One region of the Saccharothrix lopnurensis genome, then DNA from elsewhere that is predicted to be linked to it. Evidence: riboswitches for the same ligand, from Rfam matches in the RefSeq annotation. Region 1 holds a riboswitch; each other region holds the start of a gene.
The links. Region 1 has a riboswitch for glycine ahead of gcvP (aminomethyl-transferring glycine dehydrogenase). Riboswitches for the same ligand answer to the same signal wherever they lie in the genome.

Region 1 (6,820 bases):
GGCCGCCGCGGCGGCGCACCGGGCGCGGGCCGACGAGGTCGTGCGCGAGCTGGCGGCGCTCTCGGTCACGCTGCACGCGCTGCTGGTCGAGGTCGGGTTGCGCGATGTCGCAGGTAAGCGCGTTTCGTCGAGGTGAACAAGTGTCCGCATCGTGATGCCGGAGCGGGTGGGCGGTTGCGCACGGGGCCCGCTTGGCGGGTAGCGTCGAAAGGGTACTTGGGGGATCCTCGTTCATACAGCGGGGACGCCAGGATTTCAGCGCGCTGAGGGAGGCGAGACCCGATGAGCGAGATGCGCGTCGTGGGTGTGCGGGTGGAACTGCCCGCCAACCAGCCGATCCTGCTGCTGCGCGAAACCGAGGGCGAGCGGTACCTGCCGATCTGGATCGGGTCCGTCGAGGCCACCGCGATCGCGCTGGAGCAACAGGGCGTGCGCCCGGCCCGCCCGCTGACCCACGACCTGCTCAAGGACGTCATCGGCGCCCTCGGGCGGCAGCTGGAGCAGGTGCGGATCACCGACCTCCAGGAGGGCACCTACTTCGCGGAGCTGGTGTTCGACGGCGACGTGCGGGTGTCCGCGCGGCCCAGCGACTCGGTGGCGCTCGCGCTGCGGGTCGGCGTGCCCATCCACGCGGAGGAGTCCGTGCTGGCCGAGGCGGGGCTGATCATCCCGGACGAGCAGGAGGACGAGGTCGAGAAGTTCCGCGAGTTCCTCGACTCCGTGTCGCCGGAGGACTTCCGGGGTGCCGACACCTGAGCGGTGCCGGCTCTCCCGTCATCTCGTCGACAGGGTCCCCGTGCGGGGGCCCTGTCGTGCTTCTCGGGCCAGGACGGCCCGGCCCCGGTGCCCCGCCAATACCCACCGGCCCCGCCCGTGGACGAGCGTGGTGAGCGGTCCCGGTGTGGTGCGTGGGCCCCGGGCGTGCGGCCCCGCCGCGCCGACCCGGACCCGGGCGTGCCGTTCAGGCCCCGTCCGCCGTACCCACCGGTCGGGCGAACTTCCGGGAGGCCCGCCTCCCCGGCCCGCGCCGGCCGCCGGAGGCCCCCGCGCCGACCCCCGTCAAACCCCCGCCGCCGACCCTCCACCCGCGCCGGGCGAGTACCACCTGCGAGAGGTCCGACCAGCGGCCGAACCCCTCGCGGGTGTGTGCGGTGCGTTGTGGATCAACCCCGCGTGCCACCCCCCGGTGTCACACTTCTGGATTACACAACGTCAGCATTCCGCCGCTAAACGATCACTAAACGTCACCCGAATGGCTTACAACGGCCGACTCTCTCAACCTCTACCTCAGGTTGAGGTCAGACGCGTCCCGCGCGTCGCGTTGACCTGCCCCCTAGCCGGTCTTACCGTCGAGCTCAGGTGAATTGCCGCGGTGTGATTCGGGCACTGCGGCGGCTTCACGTTGGTCGCCGGTCGTCGTGGCCGGACCGAGGGGAGGCAGGCGTGGTCCAGGAAGCGCCCATCATCCGGGCGGGCTCCGGCTCCGGCGAACAGGGCGAGCTGTTCCCGGACTCCTCGCTGCCGGACGAGCTGGTCGGGTACCGCGGCCCGGCCGCGTGCCAGATCGCGGGCATCACCTACCGCCAGCTGGACTACTGGGCCCGCACGGACCTGGTCAGCCCGACCATAAGGAGTGCCCACGGCTCCGGCAGCCAGCGCCTGTACTCGTTCAAGGACATCCTCGTCCTGAAGGTCGTCAAGCGGCTGCTGGACACCGGCGTCTCGCTCCAGAACATCCGGGTCGCGGTCGACCACCTGCGCCGCCGCGGCGTGCAGGACCTGGCCCGCATCACGCTGTTCAGCGACGGCACCACGGTCTACGAGTGCACCTCGCCCGAGGAGGTCGTCGACCTGCTCCAGGGTGGCCAGGGCGTGTTCGGCATCGCGGTCAGCGGCGCCATGCGGGAGATCAGCGGCACCATCCACGAGTTCCCCGCCGAGCGCGCCGACGGCGCCGAGGTCGTGGCGGCCTCCAACGACGAGTTGTCGCGCCGCAGGCGCACCCGGGCCACCGGCTGAGAGCGCTCGCGGGGGGACCGCCGGGCGCGGAAGCGGGAAAGGCCGGCGGTGGGGTGAGCGGAACCGCGGATCGGGCACGGCGCGAACACGACCTGTCGCGGTCGGGTACCGGGAATGTGCCCGCTGGAAAACCCGCTCAAACCCCGCTGTCCAGGTGATGAGATCCACGTCGCGCCGGCAGGACCGGCGGCGTCCGGGTTGGGTACGATTCGCGCGCAGTCGCTTTATCCCGCGCGGGAGAGTCCGAGCCCGCTCGGCGCCGAAGGAGCAAATCCTCCCCGGAACCTCTCAGGCGCAAGGACCGCGTGGGTGAGACGCCTCTGGAAAGCGGGTCGGGCCACCGACCCCGCCGACGGTGCAAGCCCGGTCACCACCGGGTGAAGCTCTCAGGCGCCCGGCGACGGGCGGGAGACAGAGGGGGAGGGCCACGGCAGGAGTCTGCCCGTAGCCCGGAGGCGCTTCATGACGCAGGACCGCATCCCCCTCGCCGCTCTTGAGCACGGCACCCCCTTCGCCGACCGGCACGTGGGCCCCCGGCCCGCCGAGCTGTCGCGGATGCTCGACGTGATCGGCGTCGGCTCCCTGGAGGAGTTGGCCCAGCGCGCCGTGCCCGACTCGATCCGCGAGCGCGAACTGGTGCTGGACCTGCCCGCGCCCGCCACCGAGACCGAGGCCCTGGCCGAGCTGCGCGCCCTGGCGGCCCGCAACCGCCCGATGACCCAGATGATCGGCCTGGGCTACTACGGCACCACCACGCCGCCGGTGATCCGCCGCACCGTGCTGGAGAACCCGGCCTGGTACACCGCGTACACGCCCTACCAGCCGGAGATCTCCCAGGGCCGGCTGGAGGCCCTGCTGAACTTCCAGACCGTCGTCGGCGACCTCACCGGTCTGCCCGTGGCCAACGCGTCCATGCTCGACGAGTCCACGGCCGCCGCCGAGGCGATGACGCTGGTCCGCCGCGCGGGCCGGGCGAGGTCGAACCGGTTCGTGGTCGACGCCGACACGCTGCCGCAGACCCTCGCCGTCATCGAGACCCGCGCCGAGCCGCTGGGCATCGAGGTCGTCACGGCCGACCTGTCGCAGGGCCTGGAGGGCCTCGGCCTGGGCGGCGACTTCTTCGGCGTGCTGCTGTCCTACCCCGGCGCGTCCGGCGCGGTCCTCGACCACGCGTCCGTCGTCGAGGAGATCCACCGGGCCGGCGCGCAGGCCGTCGTCGTCGCCGACCTGCTGGCGCTGGCGCTGCTGCGCCCGCCGGGCGAGATCGGCGCGGACGTCGTGGTCGGCACCACCCAGCGCTTCGGCGTGCCGATGGGCTTCGGCGGCCCCCACGCCGGCTACATGGCGGTGCGCCAGGGCCTGGAGCGGCAGCTGCCGGGCCGCCTGGTGGGCGTGTCCGTGGACGCCGACGGCGACCCGGCCTACCGGCTGGCGCTCCAGACCCGCGAGCAGCACATCCGCCGCGAGAAGGCGACCAGCAACATCTGCACCGCGCAGGTCCTGCTGGCCGTGATCGCCTCGATGTACGCGGTCTACCACGGCCCGGAGGGCCTGAGGGCGATCGCGACCCGCGCCCACCGGATGGCGACCGTGCTGGCCGCGGGCCTGTGCGAGGCCGGCGTGGAGGTGGTGCACGGCGAGTTCTTCGACACCGTGAGGGCCCGCGTCGAGGGCCGGGCCGCCGAGGTCGTGGCCGCGGCGCGCGAGCTGGGCGTGAACCTGTGGCGGGTGGACGACGACGTGGTCTCCGTCGCCTGCGACGAGACCACCACGCGCGAGCACCTGCGGCTGGTGTGGCGGGCGTTCGGCGTCACCGTGACCGACGTGGACGCCCTGGACGCCGACACCGCCGACGGCATCCCCGTCGACCTGCGCCGCACCTCCGACTACCTGACCCACCCGGTGTTCCACACCCACCGCTCGGAGACCGCGCTGCTGCGCTACCTCCGGTCGCTGTCGGACAAGGACGTGGCGCTGGACCGCAGCATGATCCCGCTGGGCTCGTGCACGATGAAGCTCAACGCCGCGGCCGAGATGGAGCCCGTCACCTGGCCGGAGTTCGCCGAGCTGCACCCGTTCGCGCCGGTCGGGGACGCCGCCGGGTACCTGGAGCTGATCGGCGACCTGGAGCGGTGGCTCGCCGAGGTCACCGGCTACGACGCGGTGTCGATCCAGCCCAACGCGGGCAGCCAGGGCGAGTTCGCGGGCCTGCTGGCCATCCGCGCCTACCACCGCGCCAACGGCGACGTGCACCGCGACGTGTGCCTGATCCCGTCCAGCGCGCACGGCACCAACGCCGCGTCGGCCGTGATGGCGGGGATGCGGGTCGTGGTGGTCAAGTGCGACGACAAGGGCAACGTCGACCTGGGGCACCTGCGCGAGACGGTCGAGGCGCACCGCGACGACCTGGCCGCCATCATGATCACCTACCCGTCGACGCACGGCGTGTACGAGGACACCGTGCGCGAGGTGTGCGGGCTGGTGCACGACGCCGGCGGCCAGGTGTACGTGGACGGCGCGAACCTCAACGCCCTGATCGGCCTGGCGCGGTACGGCAGGTTCGGCTCGGACGTGTCCCACCTGAACCTGCACAAGACGTTCTGCATCCCGCACGGCGGCGGCGGCCCCGGTGTCGGCCCGATCGGCGTGCGGGCGCACCTGGCGCCGTTCCTGCCCAACCACCCGCTCCAGCCCGCCGCGGGCCCGGAGACCGGCGTGGGCCCGATCAGCGGCGCGCCGTGGGGCTCGGCGTCGATCCTGCCGATCTCGTGGGCGTACGTGCGGATGATGGGCGCCGACGGCCTGCGCCGGGCGACCCTGACCGCGGTGGCCGCGGCGAACTACGTGGCGCGGCGGCTGGACGAGCACTTCCCGGTGCTCTACACCGGCGAGGGCGGCTTCGTGGCCCACGAGTGCATCCTCGACCTGCGGCCGATCACCAAGGCGACCGGCGTGACCGTGGACGACGTGGCCAAGCGGCTGGCCGACTACGGGCTGCACGCGCCGACCATGTCGTTCCCGGTGGCGGGCACGCTGATGGTGGAGCCCACCGAGAGCGAGGACCTGGCCGAGATCGACCGGTTCATCGACGCCATGGTGGCGATCAGGCGCGAGATCGACCGCGTCGGCGCGGGGGAGTGGCCGGCGGACGACAACCCGCTGCGCAACGCCCCGCACACGGCGGCCTGCGTGACGGCGGAGTGGGACCACCCGTACAGCCGCGAGGTGGCGGTGTTCCCGGCGGGCGTCATCGCGGTCAAGGCGTGGCCGCCGGTGCGGCGCGTCGACGGCGCGAAGGGCGACCGGAACCTGGTCTGCTCCTGCCCGCCGGTGTCGGCCTACGGCGGCTGACGGGCCCCGACCGGTGATCGGGGGTGGGGGAACGACCAGACCTCGTTCCCCCACCCCCGTTCCCCCGTGCCGGAGGTCGGCCCCCCTGCTCCGGCGCGTCCAGTTCTACCCGTCCGGGGTTGTTCAGCGTCGGGCCCCGACCGCTGTACGACAAAGGCTGAACAACCCGCGCCGGCTGCTCCTGCCCCCAGTCGCGCGGCCGCCTGACGGCGGCCGAGCCGGGCACGGTGGCAGCGGCACTGAACGCACAACTCACGGGTCCTGAACGTACGACTCACCCAACCTGAACGTACGACTCGCGCGTCCTGAACGTACGACTCGCGCGGCTTGAGTGTTCGACACGTGCGCGAGTCGTACGTTCGGGACCACCGTGTCGTACGTTCAGGACCCCCGAGTTCAGCGTTCAGGTCGACAGCAGTTGGGCCAGGGCGGCGTCGATGCCCCGGCCGTCCTCGACCACCGACAGGGTGCCGCCGGTGGAGCGGGCCAGTTCGGTCAGCGGGGCGCGTTCCGGGTCCGGGCCGATCGCGATGACGCTGACCGCGATGTCCCTGCCCGGCTGCTTGGCCGAGGCCAGGCGCGACTTCAGCTCGTCGAAGGTCAGGCCGCCGTCGTTCGCGCCGTCGGTCAGCACCACGACCCGGTTGCGCTTGCCGGCCTGGTGGTCGGCCACGGCGTGCTCGTAGAGCGCCAGCACGCTGGTGTAGAGCTGGGTGCCGCTGCGCGGCGCCAGCGCGGCCACCCCGTCCAGCAGCGCCTGCCGCTGGGTCGCCACTGGGCCGGTCGGGACGAGCTGCCGGTACGGCTTGTCGCCGTCGAGCTCCCGGGAGAACTCCCACAGCCCCAGCGAACCCGACACGGACCGGTTGACCTGCCCGGACAGCGCCTCCCGCAGCCACTCCACCCGGCTGCGCCCGTCCCCGCCCGGTTCCTCCACGGACCTGGAGGTGTCCACCAGCACGTGCACCACCTGGCCGTCGTCCGCGGTCGCCCACGCGGCCGAGATCTGCTGGGTGGTGTTGGCGTCGGCGGGGGCGAGCTCGTCGGTGATCGCGGCCCACCGCACGCCCGGCGACTCCCTGGGCCGGTCGGTGGTCGAGTCCACCCGCAGGCCCGCCAGCGCCAGGGTCCGCTGCTGCTCGTCTTCCTTGAGGAACTGCCGGAACGCCTGCGCCGCCCGCACCTGCGCCTCGCCGACCCAGTCGCCGGCCAGCGCCACGAACGGGAAGTCCGCGACCGGCGTCGGCCCGCCCCCGGCCACCCCGTACAGCGGGTGCAGCGGCGCCGTCCCGCCGTCCTTGCCGGTGTTGTGCCGGTACAGGTCCACCTCGAACACGGGCACCGCGCTGAACCCGGCCTCGTTCACGCCGGTCGTGTCCGCCAGCAGGTTCAGCGCCTCCCACGTCCCGGCGGGCGACTCCTGCGGCTTGGCCGCGGTCAGCCTGCCCAG
Region 2 (6,820 bases), on a different contig from region 1:
GGGTGGTGCTGGGGGAGCTGGGGTTGACGGCGGAGGAGGTGGCCGAGCTGCGGCGGGCCGGGGTGGTCGGCTGAGGTGCCGGGTGGTTCGGCGGCCGGGTGGTTCGGCGGAGCCCGGGGCCTTCGACGGCCTGCCGAGGTGCCGGGTGCTCGGCGCGCGGGTGGTCGACGGCCTGCCGAGGTGCCGAGGTGCCGGGTGGTTCGGCGGAGTGAGGGGCGTGCCGACCCGGGCGTCCCGGCTGAGCTGAGCCTTCGGTGGCCCTCGCCCGCTCGCCTCACACCACCTCGCGGTGGGGTTCGCCCCGTGGGGTGGCCCCGGTTACCGGGTCCCGTCCGCGTCGTTCCGGGTAATCCGGTCGTTCCGGTCGGTCCGGTGATCGTGAATGGGCGCAAAAAATCACCTGAAGAGGTGATGAAAATAGCGGCGGCCGCCATCGGCCTTTGTCACGCTCGGTGCGTGAGCCGCCGCAAACAGGTGAGGAGCACTACGGACGTGATGGTGTCGCTCAACTCCGGGGTTCGTGCCAGGGGGTGGGCGAGTGCCCGATACCTAGGTGATCGGCAGGACCGCTGGTCCCCTTGATCGTCCGTTCGGGTGACACCAGACGGGGTGAGGGTGCGGTTGTGTGGTCGCCGAGCCTGCCGGTCGGGGGATGCCGGTGGGTTGGAGGTTCGTCATCCGGGTGAATGGGGGACCATGTCGGGTGACGCGACGGGCACGGCACCTGCCGGCCCTGCCTTGTGAACGGACGGAGACCGATCAGTGAACGTCAAGAAGGTGCTGACGCTGGCGGCGGTCGCGCTGGTGCTGTTCCTCCTGATCACCCAGCCGAACGAGTCGGCCGAAGGTGTGCGCACCGGCCTCGGGTGGCTTGAGCAGGGCGCAGAGTCGATCATCACCTTCGTCCGCAGCCTCTTCGCCTAGCCCCCCGGCCGGTCCGCTCAATGCGGTGACGGTCGGTGACATCAGGGCCTCTTCGTTGGACCGTACGGGTGGAATGAGGGCTATAACGCGCTGGTAACAGGGTTTTTGACAAACCGGGGTCTAGCGGTTGTCGGTACCCGCTAATACGGTGCGCTGCATTGGCTGATCTTCGACCGACGAGGAGGCAGAATGGTCGAGGACTCCGGAGTCGACGAGCTGCTGAGGCAGTGGGCGGCTGAGCGCTCGGACGACGCCGAGATGCAGGAGGTGAACCGGATCAAGGACGCGTGGCTCGCGGAAGCCCCGCCCTCTCCGGGAATCCCCGTGCAGCGGGCGAGTGGTGGTCCCCGGGGCCTGGTGCGGGTCGAGTCCGCGGACCCCGCCTACGTGGCGGCGATGCGGAAGCGGGCGCCCGAGGTGCCCGAGGCCCTGCTCGCGGCCGCGGCCAGCTACTGGCAGCTGGTGGGCGACCTGTCCGAGGCGGAGCAGTGGTGGGACGCGGGCATCAGCCCGCTGGACCAGCGCGCTCTGGACTACCGGGCGGCCGGGCTCTCGCCCGCCGACCTCGGTCGTCGGCTCGGGCCGATGACGGTGCTCCAGCACCTGCGTCGGGGGAGTGCGGCGGCCTGGTGCGTGGCCAGGTTGCAGAGGCAACGCCGGGACGGCGTCGCCTAGTCCGATCGAAGAAGGGACGGGCTCCTGTGGTCAGGGAGCCCACGCCCGAGGGACGGGCTCCTGTGGGAGGAGCCCTCGCCCGAGAACCCGACCGGGATCCGCAACCGGATCCCCGGTCCGGAAAACCCGGCCCCGGCCCCACCGACCCGTGCGCGGGTGACTCCGGCAAGACCGGCAAACCCGACCGCCGACCCGGTCCGGCGGGCGAAGTACCCTGGAGGCGTGCCGGGCCTCATCACCCCCAAGCGAGTCGCCATCGCGCTGGTCTGCGTGGCCTCCCTGATCGTGTGCTGCGGTCTCGCCTACTGGCAGTGGGAGCGGTTCTCCCGGGCCGGCGGCACGTTCCAGAACCTCGGCTACGTCTTCCAGTGGCCCCTGTTCGGCCTCTTCCCCGCCTTCATGGTGTGGCGCATCCGCAAGCTGGACGCCCGGCGCAAGGCGGAGGCGGCCGGTTCGCCGACCGACGGCCGACCCGAGGAGCCGGTGGCGGAGCCGGTGGAGCGGGTCGTTACGGTTGGGCCCGTCAGGAGAGCGCGCGAAGACCAGGACGACGAGCTGGCGGCCTACAACCGGATGCTCGCCGAGTTGCACGCGCGGGACCAGCGGTGAGGCAGGGGTAGGGCGATGGACGGCGCGTTGACCAGGTTCCGGTTCATGGCTTACGTGGTCGGTGTCGGCCTGCTGCTGCTCGTGGCCGCCATGTTCGCCAAGTACGTGGGCGACTCCGAGACCATGATGCGGGTCGTCGGCCCGGTGCACGGCTTCCTCTACGCGGTCTACCTGGTGCTGACCGTCGACCTGGCGCTCAAGGCCCGCTGGTCGATCAAGGGCACGGCCCTGGTGCTGCTCGCCGGCACGATCCCGTTCGTGTCGTTCTACGCCGAGCGCAGGGTCGTGGAGGGCGTCCGGACCGGCAAGGCCCTGTGACCAGGGTTGACCGGACCCCCGGGCCCGCCTAGCGTCTGGCGGTACCAACTGAACACGGCCATCGACGTCGAGCGGGAGAGTCCCCGGGCAAGCCGGGGCGCCGAAGGAGCAACTCCTCCCCGGAATCTCTCAGGCACAGCTACCGCCGACGTAGGCAACTCTGGAAAGCAGGCGCCCCTGCGCGCCTCGCCCACGGTGCAAGCCGCCCCACGGCGGCGAAGCTCTCAGGCTCATGACAGAGGGGGAGGCTCACTCGACGAGGAGTCTCCGGTGGACCGTGCCATCCTTCACCCGTGCCCCGCCGACCCGACCGGTCGGCGCTACCGGCATGTCCGCACCCAGGGAGGACCCCGCCCGATGGAAAGCCGCCGCACGCCGCTGCACGCCGAGCACGAGGCGCTGGGCGCCATGTTCACCGACTTCGCGGGCTGGCGGATGCCGCTGCGCTACGACAGCGAGCTGGCCGAGCACCACGCCGTGCGCACGTCGGCGGGCCTGTTCGACCTGACCCACATGGGCGAGATCGTGCTCACCGGGCCCGGGGCGGGCGCCGCGCTGGACCACGCCCTGGTCGGGCACGCCTCCGCGATCGGCGTCGGCCGCGCCCGCTACACGATGATCTGCGAGGCCGACGGCGGCGTGGTCGACGACCTGATCGTCTACCGCCTGGGCGAGCAGGAGTACCTGGTCGTGGCCAACGCCTCCAACGCGGCCGTCGTGCACGGGGCGCTGGTCGAGCGCGCCGCGGGCTTCGACACCACCGTCGAGGACCGGTCCGCGGACTACGCCCTGCTGGCCGTGCAGGGCCCGAACTCCACCGCGATCCTCGCCGGCCTCACCCCCACCGACCTGTCGACGGTCAAGTACTACGCCTCCTACCGGACCGAGGTGGCGGGCCGGCCCGTGCTGCTCGCCCGCACCGGCTACACCGGCGAGGACGGCTTCGAGCTGTTCACCGCCCCCGACGACGCCGCACCCGTGTGGCGGGCGCTGCTGGAGGCGGGCGCGCCGCACGACCTGCGGCCCGCCGGCCTGGGCTGCCGCGACACCCTGCGCCTGGAGGCGGGGATGCCGCTCTACGGCAACGAGCTGGGCCGGGGCCGCACCCCGTTCCACGCGAACCTGGGCCGGGTGGTCAAGCTCGACAAGCCGGGCGACTTCGTCGGCCGCGAGGCGCTGGCCGCCGCCGCAGAGCGGGGCGCGGACACCGCCCTGGTCGGCCTGAAGACCACCTCGCGCCGCGCGCCGAGGCACGGGTACCCGGTGCTGGACGCGGCGGGCGACCCGGTCGGCGAGGTCACCAGCGGCGCCCTGTCGCCGACGCTGGGCTACTCGGTGGCGATGGCCTACGTGGCCGTCGACCACACCCGGCCGGGCACGCCGCTGTTCGTCGACGTCCGGGGCAGGCACGAGCCGGTGGAGGTCGTCGCCCTGCCGTTCTACAAGCGCACCAGCTGACAGGAGAAAGATCCACATGTCCGAGCACTTCACCACGTCCCTCGCGGAGTTCGACCCGGAGGTCGCGAACGCGGTGGCCGCCGAGCTGCACCGGCAGCAGAGCACGCTGGAGATGATCGCCTCCGAGAACTTCACGCCGGTGTCGGTGCTCCAGGCGCAGGGGTCGGTGCTGACCAACAAGTACGCCGAGGGCTACCCGGGCCGCCGCTACTACGGCGGCTGCGAGAACGTCGACGTCGTCGAGCGGCTGGCCATCGAGCGGGTCAAGGAGCTGTTCGGCGCGGGCTTCGCCAACGTGCAGCCGCACTCGGGCGCGCAGGCCAACGCGTGCGCGATGTTCGCCCTGCTCCAGCCCGGCGACACGATCCTGGGCCTGGACCTGGCGCACGGCGGCCACCTGACCCACGGCATGCGGATCAACTTCTCCGGCAAGCTCTACCACGTCGTGCCCTACCACGTGGCCGAGTCCGACGGCCGGGTCGACATGGCCGAGGTCGAGCGGCTGGCCCTGGAGCACCGGCCGAAGCTGATCGTGGCCGGCTGGTCGGCCTACCCGCGCCAGTTGGACTTCGCGGAGTTCCGCCGCATCGCCGACGAGGTCGGCGCCTACCTGATGGTGGACATGGCGCACTTCGCCGGCCTGGTGGCGGCGGGCCTGCACCCCAGCCCGGTGCCGCACGCGCACGTGGTGACCACCACCACGCACAAGACGCTGGGCGGCCCGCGCGGCGGCGTGATCCTGACCAACGAGGCCGACCTCGCCAAGAAGATCAACTCGGCGGTGTTCCCGGGCCAGCAGGGCGGCCCGCTGGAGCACGTGATCGCGGGCAAGGCGGTGGCGTTCAAGCACGCCGCGTCGCCGGAGTTCGTCGACCGCCAGCGCCGCACGGTCGAGGGCGCGAAGATCCTCGCCGAGCGCCTGTCGCGGCCCGACGCGGCCGCGGCCGGGGTGAAGGTGCTCACCGGCGGCACGGACGTGCACCTGGTGCTGGTCGACCTGGTGGCGTCCGAACTGGACGGCAAGCAGGCGGAGGACCGGCTGCACGAGGTCGGCATCACGGTCAACCGCAACGCGGTGCCGAACGACCCCCGCCCGCCGATGGTCACCTCCGGCCTGCGCATCGGCACGCCCGCCCTGGCCACGCGCGGTTTCGGCGCGGCGGACTTCACCGAGGTGGCCGACGTCGTCGCGGCCGCCCTCCAGCCGTCGCCGGACCTGGCGGAGCTGCGGGCGCGCGTGGACGTGCTGGCGGCCAAGCACCCGCTGTACCCGAACCTGTGAGGGCGGTCCGCGTCCCCTGACCCCGGCGCCCGCCACGCAACGCCCTGATCCCCCGGCCAACCCCAGCCGGGGGATCAGGGCGTTCCGCGGTGGACCTCACGCGGCCGGTGCGGTCACCCCCGGCGGCAGGCACTCGACGTTCCGCTTGCCGTTGGGCTGCACCACGAACCACGTGCCGCCGACGCCCTGGCCCTTCCACTGGCCCGGCGCCTCGTCCTTGGCGTAGGTGTAGAGCGGCCAGCCGTCCAGGGTGACCTGCTCGGAACCGTCGGCGCGCTCGACCGTCGACACCAGCTCCGGGTCGACGCCACGGAGCTGCGGCTCGTCGCCGTTGGTCAGCAGCGGCGGCCAGGTGACCGCGCACTGGCCCTCGCAGTTGGACTTCGCCGGGTCCGGCGTGTCCTTGTCGAACCGGTACAGCGTGCGGCCGTCGCCGTCCTGCACGACATCGCCCATGCGCGGCACGCTCTTGCCGACCAGGGTGATCCGCGGACCGGCGGGCGCGGCCTGGGCCTCCGGCGCCGACGCCGCCTCCTCGACCGGGGCGTCCTCGGCCGCGTCCTCCTCGGCTGCGTCCTCCTCGTCCGGGACGGCCTCCTCGCTGGTGGCGGGGGCCAGCGGCGCCTCGTACCCGTCCTGCGCCCCGGCGTCCACCAGTTCGGTCTGCGCCACGGTGGTGCCCCGCAGCACGGTGGTGTTGGACGTCCACACGACCAGCGCGAGCACGGCCACCAGGCCGGCCGCGACGGCGATGGCGACGCGGTTTCGTTGGATCACACTCAACTCCTCCTCGGTCCGTCGATCGCTCCAACGACGATTACGGCCCGGTCACGGCCCCGGTTCAGGTCGGGGCGGAATCCAGGGGTCGGGTGCCGGCCGGGACGACGCCGTTGACGCAACCAGACGGTTGCCATAGTGTCGCAACCGAACAGTTGCAACTGGAGGTTGTCGTGGGCTTTCCCGACCGCATCGAACGCACGCTCGAACTGGCCCACCCGCCGCGCGAGGTGTGGGCCGCGCTGACCACCGCCGAGGGGTTGAGCGGCTGGTTCGGCGAGGAGGCGACGGTCGACCTGCGCGAGGGCGGGGTGATCCGGATGTCGTGGGAGGGCGGCCCCCGGTGCGAGCTGCGCGTGGAGCGGGTCGAGGAGCCGTCGGTGTTCGCGTTCACCTGGCCGGTCTCCGGGCTGCCTGCGGACGACCCCCGTCGCACCTGCGTCGAGTTCCGGCTCGAACCGATCCCCGGCGGCACGCGGCTGCTCGTGGTCGAGGCCGGGTTCGCCCAGCTGGCGGAGGACGACCACGGCAAGGCGTACGACAGCCACGTGGAGGGCTGGACGAACGAGCTGGGCGAGCTGGTCGCCCACCTCGATGCGGCCTGACGCCGAGGCGATCGCCGAGCAGGTGTTCACCGCGCTGGCCGACCCGAGCCGGCGCGGGATCCTGGCCGAGCTGGCCGCCCGCGGACCCGCCACGGCCACGGACCTGGCGGCCCGCCTGCCCATCACCAGGCAGGCGATCGCCAAGCACCTGGCCCTGCTGACCGAGGCCGGC
Region 3 (6,820 bases), on a different contig from region 1:
GCGCGTAGTAGCCGGTGCCCGGCTGCTGGGGCGGGAGCTGCCCCGGCGCCGCGTACTGGCCGCTGGTGAGCTGGAAGAACAGCCGTTCGAGGTCGGCCTTCTCCTCCTCGATCCCGTAGACCGACACGCCCGCCTTCAGCGCGGTGTCCGCGACCTGTCGGGGCTCCACGCCGGTGACCGCGATCCGGCCGTCCGGCAGCTGCTCGATGCCCGCCACGCCCTCCTCGCGCAGGGCGGTGACCAGTGCGCCCGCGTCGGACGGCTGCACCAGCACCCGCGCCTGCTGCCGCTCGCGCAGGTGGTCCAGCGGCCCGTAGAACATGGTCTGGCCGCGGCTGATGATGACCACCTGGTCCACCGTCTGCTCGACCTCGGCCAGCAGGTGGCTGGAGATCAGCACGGTCCGCCCGCTCCGCGCGAACGACTGGAGGAACGACCGCAGCCAGGCGATGCCCTCGGGGTCCAGGCCGTTGGCCGGCTCGTCGAGCACGAGGATCTGCGGGTCGCCCAGCAGGGCGGTGGCCAGCGCCAGCCGCTGCTTCATGCCGAGCGAGAAGCCGCCCGCCTTGCGGTCGCCCGCCGCGCCCAGGCCGACCAGTTGGAGCACCTGGTCCGCCCGCGAGTCCGGCACGCCGATCGCGGCGGCGTAGACCCGCAGGTGGTTGCGCGCGGTGCGCTTGGGGTGGAAGCCCTGCGCCTCCAGCACCGCGCCGACCACGCGACCGGGGTTGCCGAGCCGGTCGAACGGGCTGCCGTTGATCAGGGCGGTGCCCGCGGTCGGGGTCACCAGGCCGAGCAGCATGCGCAGGGTCGTCGTCTTGCCCGCGCCGTTGGGTCCGAGGAAGCCCGTCACCGAACCGGGTTCCACCGTGAAGCTCAGGTTCTGCACCGCCGCGACCGGACCGAACTGCTTGGTCAAGCCCTGCACCACGATGCGGCCACTGCCGTCGTGCACGCGTCCTCCCGGATTGCTCCTACCGGGGGTCATCCTGCCTTAGCGGGATCACTCGGGGAGGGCGTGTCGCGGTTTCGACACCACCGCGGGGAGCTCGGTGGTCGCCTCCGGGTCGCCGGGGCGGCGCGGCGCCCGCGGCGGCGAGCGGCGCGGTGGCGTGCGCAACCCCCGGCGCTCGCGGCGGCGCTCGCGGTGCGAGGCGCCCTCGCCGATGAGGTGCTGGTGCGCCATCGCCCACACCTGGCACGGCCACTTCTTGTTCCGCAGCACGCCGGGGCACACCCGGCAGCGGCTGTCCGGATCCGGTTGGTGCACGGTCAGCAGCAGCCGCCAGCCGTCGGCCAGGCGGTGGATCTCGGCGCGCGCGAGCGGCACCAGCGCTTCGTCCACGCCGCGCTCGGCGACCTCGTCGAGCAGGGCCAGCCGGCGCAGCACGGCGGCCCGCAGCGCTTCGTCCACGCCGCTCACATCCTGTCCGCGGCCTGGTCGAGCAGGCGGTGCAGTCGTCGGGTTTGGGTGACGGACATCACAGCGGACTCTCCGGGCGGGGCGACCAGGAGCACCCGGTCGTCCTCGACGATCACGGTCATGGACCGGTCGCGCCCGAACGGGTCGTGGCAGTCGATCCAGCCCTGGGGTTCGGCCATCGGGACTCCGATCGGGATTGGCGCGGCGCCTCGCCGCGCGAGCGGACGACCCCGCTGCGTAGTCGCGGGGGTTCCCAGTCCTGTCCATCGGCCGACGAGGCGCCGTGACTTACCCGTTACCCGCCATGTTCACCCTTTCGCTTGAGCGATGCGCACGCACGGTGGTTCACCGGTCGGGTGCTGTCGGCCGGACCGGTGGGCCCGCTGGGCACGGACCCCCGACTCCGGCTAGGATTGGCAGCGCGGCCCGCTCCCAGTGACCCCCAGGCTGGTTGAGCGGGCCGCCTTTTATGTCGAGGGCCCCGCTCACGTTCGGTGAGCGGGGCCCTCTCCTTCCGGGATCAGATCGCGAGCGCGGTGTGCTCCAGGTCGTGGGCCTGCGCCACCGGCAGGTTGGTCAGCGCGCCCTCGTGCGCGTTCAGGCCCAGCGCCAGCGACGCGTCCGCGCGCAGCGCCTCCCGCCAGCCCCGGTCGGCCAGCGCCACGGCGTGCGGCAGGGTCGCGTTGGTCAGCGCGTAGGTCGAGGTGCGCGGCACCGCGCCGGGCATGTTGGCCACGCAGTAGAAGACCGACTCGTGCACCGGGTAGGTCGGGTCGGCGTGCGTGGTGGGCCGCGAGTCGGCGAAGCAACCGCCCTGGTCGATCGCGATGTCCACCAGCACCGAGCCGGGCCTCATCTGCGCCACCAGCTCGTTGGACACCAGCTTCGGGGCCTTGGCGCCGGGCACCAGCACCGCCCCGATCACCAGGTCGGCCTCGCGCACGGCCTGCTCGACGGCGTAGCGGCTGGACGTGACGGTGCGCAACCGGCCCTGGAACAGGGCGTCGACGTGCCGCAGCCGGTCGATGTTGGTGTCCAGGATCTCGACGTCCGCGCCCATGCCCGCGGCGATGGTGGCCGCGTTCAGGCCCGCCACGCCGCCGCCGATGACGACCACGCGCGCCGGGTGCACGCCGGGCACGCCGCCGGGCAGCATCCCGCGGCCCCCGGAGGGCTTCATCAGCGCGAACGCGCCCACCTGCGGCGCGAGCCTGCCCGCGACCTCGGACATGGGCGCGAGCAGCGGCAGCGCGCCGTTCGGGGTCTGCACGGTCTCGTAGGCGATGGCCGTGGTGCGGGACGCCAGCAGCGCCTCGGTCAGCGGCCGGTCGGCGGCCAGGTGCAGGTAGGTGAACAGGACCTGGCCCTCGCGCAGCCGGGGGTACTCCTCGGCGATCGGCTCCTTGACCTTGAGCACCAGCTCGCCCTCGGACCACACGTCGTCCACGCCCGCGAGCACCTTCGCGCCCGCGGCGAGGTACTCCTCGTCGGGGATGGCCGAACCGAGCCCGGCGCCCGCCTCCACGTAGACCTCGTGGCCGCGGGTGGTCAGCTCGTGGGCGCCCGCCGGGGTCAGCGCGACGCGGTACTCGTGGTTCTTGATCTCGCGGGGGACTGCGATCCGCACGGTGGGCTCCTTCGGCCGTCGTTGCACCAAAGGTCGGGTACCCGGAACGCGGTGTCATCGTGCCCGCGGCACCAACGGCCGGGGGGTCGGTTGTGCCGGGAGGACAAGTCGTGCGGCGCGTTGACACCCTCCCGCCCGCCACCTAGCGTGCGGACAGCCAACTGAACATCGGCCGCGGCGTCGCGTGAGGCGCCGGAACCCGCGCGGGAGAGACCCCAGGTGTGTCGTCTGGGGCGCCGAAGGAGCAAGCACCCCGCACACTCTCAGGCAGCGAGAACCGCTCGGGTGAGGCGACTCTGGAAAGCGTGCCCCACGGCGCGCACCAACGGTGCAAGCCGCAGCTTCGTGCGGCGAAGCTCTCAGGTCCCAGGACAGAGTGGGGGAACCAGGACCACCACCCAGGGAGCGCTGTCGTGACCTTTCCGGAGAAGCTGCTGTACACCCCCGAGCACGAGTGGGTCGACTGGGTGCCGGGCACCCCGGACCCCGTGGCGGTCGGCATCACCTCGTACGCGGCCGGGTCGATGGGCGACATCGTGTTCGTCGACCTGCCGGCGGCGGGCACCAGGGTGACCTCCGGCGAGGTGTGCGGCGAGCTGGAGTCCACCAAGTCGGTCAGCGAGCTGTACGCGCCGGTCACCGGCGAGGTCGTCGAGGTCAACCCGGCCGTGGTCGCCGACCCGTCGCTGGTCAACAACGACCCGTACGGGCGCGGCTGGCTGTTCAAGGTGGCGGTCGAGGAGGCCACCGGCCTGCTGACCGCGGCGAAGTACGCGGAACTGACCGAGGGCTGATCGTGGCGATCAGCGTGTTCGACCTGTTCTCCGTGGGCATCGGGCCGTCCAGCTCGCACACGGTCGGCCCGATGCGGGCGGCGACGATGTTCGCCGCCCGGCTGCGCCCCGCGCTCGCGTCCGTCGACCGGGTGCGGGTGGAGCTGTTCGGGTCGCTCGGGGCGACCGGCCACGGCCACGGCAGCCCGAAGGCGGTGCTGCTCGGGCTGGAGGGGCACCGCCCGGAGGAGGTCGACCCCTCGGGGGCCGAGGTGCGGGTGGCCGAGATCCGCGCGACCGGGCGGCTCCGGCTGGGCGGTGAGCGGGAGATCGCCTTCGCCGAGGACGGCGACCTGGTCATGCACCGGCGCAAGTCCCTGCCGCTGCACCCCAACGGGATGAGCTTCACGGCCTACGCGGGTTCGGCGGTGGTGGACTCGGCGGTGTACTACTCGGTCGGCGGCGGGTTCGTGGTCGACGAGACGGCCACCGGGACCGACCGGATCAAGCCGGACCAGACGCCGGTGGCGCACCCGTTCAAGACCGGTGACGAGCTGCTGGCCCGCACCCGCGAGTCCGGGCTGTCGATCAGCGAGGTGATGCTCGCCAACGAGCGGTCGTGGCGGGACGAGGCCGACATCCGGGGCGGCCTGCTGCACATCTGGCAGGTGATGCAGGACTGCGTCGAGCGGGGCTGCACGGAGTCCGGCGTGCTGCCCGGCGGGCTCAAGGTCCGGCGGCGGGCCGCGGAGATGCGGCAGCTGCTGGCGGCCGAGCACTACGCCACCGACCCGCTGCGGGTGATGGACTGGGTGACGCTGTTCGCGCTGGCGGTGAACGAGGAGAACGCCGCGGGCGGCCGGGTGGTGACGGCCCCGACCAACGGCGCGGCCGGCATCGTGCCCGCGGTGCTGCACTACTACAGGCGGTTCGTGCCGGGCGCGTCGGACGACGGCGTGGTGCGCTTCCTGCTGACCGCGGGTGCCGTCGGCGTGCTGTTCAAGGAGAACGCGTCGATCTCGGGGGCCGAGGTGGGCTGCCAGGGCGAGGTCGGCTCGGCCTGCTCGATGGCGGCCGGCGGGCTGGCCGAGGTGCTGGGCGGGACGCCGGAGCAGGTGGAGAACGCGGCCGAGATCGCCATGGAGCACAACCTCGGGCTGACCTGCGACCCGATCGGCGGTCTGGTGCAGATCCCGTGCATCGAGCGCAACGCGCTGGCGTCGATCAAGGCGATCACGGCGGCGCGGATGGCGCTGCGGGGGGACGGGTCGCACTTCGTGTCGCTGGACAAGGTCATCAAGACCATGCGGGAGACCGGCCGGGACATGAAGGACAAGTACAAGGAGACGGCTCGCGGCGGGTTGGCCGTGAACGTCATCGAGTGCTGATCCGGTGAGCTCCGCCCGACCGGGCCCTCGGGTCCGGTCGGGCGGAACCGCCCGGGTCCTAGCGCGGCAGCGCGGACTCGACCGCCGCCACCACCTCGTCCGCCTCCGGGTCGGTCGCCGGGCGGAAGCGGGCGACCACCTCGCCGGTCGGGGACAGCAGGAACTTCTCGAAGTTCCACTGCACGTCGCCGGCCTCGCCCGCGGCGTCCGGGACGGCGGTCAGCTCCCGGTACACCGGGTGCCGGTCGGGGCCGTTCACCTCGATCTTCTCGAACAGCGGGAACGTCACCCCGTACGTGGTGGAGCAGAACGTCGCGATCTCCTCCGCGGTGCCCGGCTCCTGGCCCATGAACTGGTTGCAGGGGAAGCCGACCACCGAGAAGCCGCGCTCCGCGTACCGCTCGTGCAGCTGCTCCAGGCCCTTGTACTGCGGCGTCAGGCCGCACCGGGACGCGACGTTGACCACCAGCAGCGCCCGGCCGGCCAGCGTGCCCAGGCTGGACGGCTCACCGGACAGGGTGTGCACCGGGATGTCGTGGATGCTCATGCCCGAAGGCTAGATCGCCGCAGTCCGACGAGTCCGCCCAGGACCAGCACCAGCGCCGGCGGCACCAGCGGCCCGCCCGGCGCCCACACCGAACCGGCCTCGACGGGCGCCACCGCCGCCGACAGGCACACCGCCGCCGCGAACGCCGCCGCGGTGGTCCGGAGTGCGTTGTCGGGCACCGCGTCCGCCAGCGCGAACAGGCCGACGCCGAGGGCGATCAGCGGGCCGACCGCCGGGTGCGACCACACCAGTACGGCCGTGCCGAGCAGCGCCGCCACCAGCGTCGGGTACAGCGCGCCGCGCCGCCACAGGACCGCGGCGAGGGCCAGCAGGACCACGCCCGTGCCGGTGCCCGCCCACCAGTGCGGCAGGTCGTGCAGGGCGGTGCTCGCCGCCCACGCGGCCCAGCCGACCGCGGCGGCCGTCGCGTGAGCCCCCGCGGGCGCGGTGTACCCGAGGCTCCGCGCGACCACCCACGTCCCGCCCAGCAGCACGGCCGTCCAGTACAGGCCGACCGCGGTCGGGTGGCGCAGGTCCGGCAGGTCCACCAGCAGCGCGAGCACGTGGCCCGCGCGCTGCCCCGACCCGCCCGGTTGGTACAGCGGCACGGCCAGCGGCGAGGCCGTCCCGAAGAACAGCAGCGGCACCGCCCAGGCCCGCCGCGCCACCGCCGTGCGGTGCCCGGTTGCGCTCGCCTCCCCCATCCGGCCAGGCCGGCAGCGGCCCCGGTGGGCGTCAACCGCGTGGCCCGGGAACACCGCGTCCCCGCCGGGTGTCGGCGCGCTCCCGCCCGCGCGGGCCGGGCAGCCGGCGCGCCCGGTGGTCCAGCGGTCGGAACGTCACCGGAACGCCGATCGCGCACAGCCGGAAGTCACCCATCGTCATCCCCCCGGGGAGTTTCCGGCGGAGGATGGATCGGGCCAGCTGAGACGGGGGCGTGTGCGGATGAGGTCCGATCACTCGGGTGGAGCAGGCGAACGGGCGCTCCGTGACCCCCGGGGGGACGGGGCGGACCCGCGTGGTTTCACCGATGTGAACTTCGTTGACGCTGGTGTGAACCGC

Region 2: another riboswitch for glycine. It lies ahead of gcvT (glycine cleavage system aminomethyltransferase GcvT); the one in region 1 lies ahead of gcvP (aminomethyl-transferring glycine dehydrogenase).
Region 3: another riboswitch for glycine. It lies ahead of gcvH (glycine cleavage system protein GcvH); the one in region 1 lies ahead of gcvP (aminomethyl-transferring glycine dehydrogenase).

Annotation. Positions count from the first base shown of each region.
Region 1 is NZ_JBHSQO010000003.1:39,458-46,277, forward strand. Features, by position in the region: gene ftsR (transcriptional regulator FtsR) at 1-136, shown strand, start outside; gene ACFP3R_RS03980 (bifunctional nuclease family protein) at 283-756, shown strand; gene ACFP3R_RS03985 (MerR family transcriptional regulator) at 1,444-2,019, shown strand; glycine riboswitch at 2,244-2,333, shown strand; gene gcvP (aminomethyl-transferring glycine dehydrogenase) at 2,482-5,370, shown strand; gene ACFP3R_RS03995 (substrate-binding domain-containing protein) at 5,774-6,820, opposite strand, start outside.
Region 2 is NZ_JBHSQO010000005.1:118,256-125,075, forward strand. Features, by position in the region: gene ACFP3R_RS07175 (CaiB/BaiF CoA transferase family protein) at 1-74, shown strand, start outside; gene ACFP3R_RS07180 (hypothetical protein) at 763-924, shown strand; gene ACFP3R_RS07185 (helix-turn-helix transcriptional regulator) at 1,114-1,599, shown strand; gene ACFP3R_RS07190 (hypothetical protein) at 1,822-2,208, shown strand; gene ACFP3R_RS07195 (DUF3817 domain-containing protein) at 2,224-2,526, shown strand; glycine riboswitch at 2,589-2,680, shown strand; glycine riboswitch at 2,682-2,772, shown strand; gene gcvT (glycine cleavage system aminomethyltransferase GcvT) at 2,884-3,984, shown strand; gene glyA (serine hydroxymethyltransferase) at 4,001-5,266, shown strand; gene ACFP3R_RS07210 (COG4315 family predicted lipoprotein) at 5,363-6,043, opposite strand; gene ACFP3R_RS07215 (SRPBCC domain-containing protein) at 6,217-6,648, shown strand; gene ACFP3R_RS07220 (ArsR/SmtB family transcription factor) at 6,638-6,820, shown strand, end outside.
Region 3 is NZ_JBHSQO010000011.1:71,951-78,770, forward strand. Features, by position in the region: gene ACFP3R_RS13190 (ABC transporter ATP-binding protein) at 1-955, opposite strand, end outside; gene ACFP3R_RS13195 (hypothetical protein) at 1,004-1,414, opposite strand; gene ACFP3R_RS13200 (hypothetical protein) at 1,420-1,602, opposite strand; gene ald (alanine dehydrogenase) at 1,944-3,050, opposite strand; glycine riboswitch at 3,245-3,340, shown strand; gene gcvH (glycine cleavage system protein GcvH) at 3,464-3,844, shown strand; gene ACFP3R_RS13215 (L-serine ammonia-lyase) at 3,847-5,211, shown strand; gene ACFP3R_RS13220 (glutathione peroxidase) at 5,270-5,758, opposite strand; gene ACFP3R_RS13225 (hypothetical protein) at 5,755-6,462, opposite strand.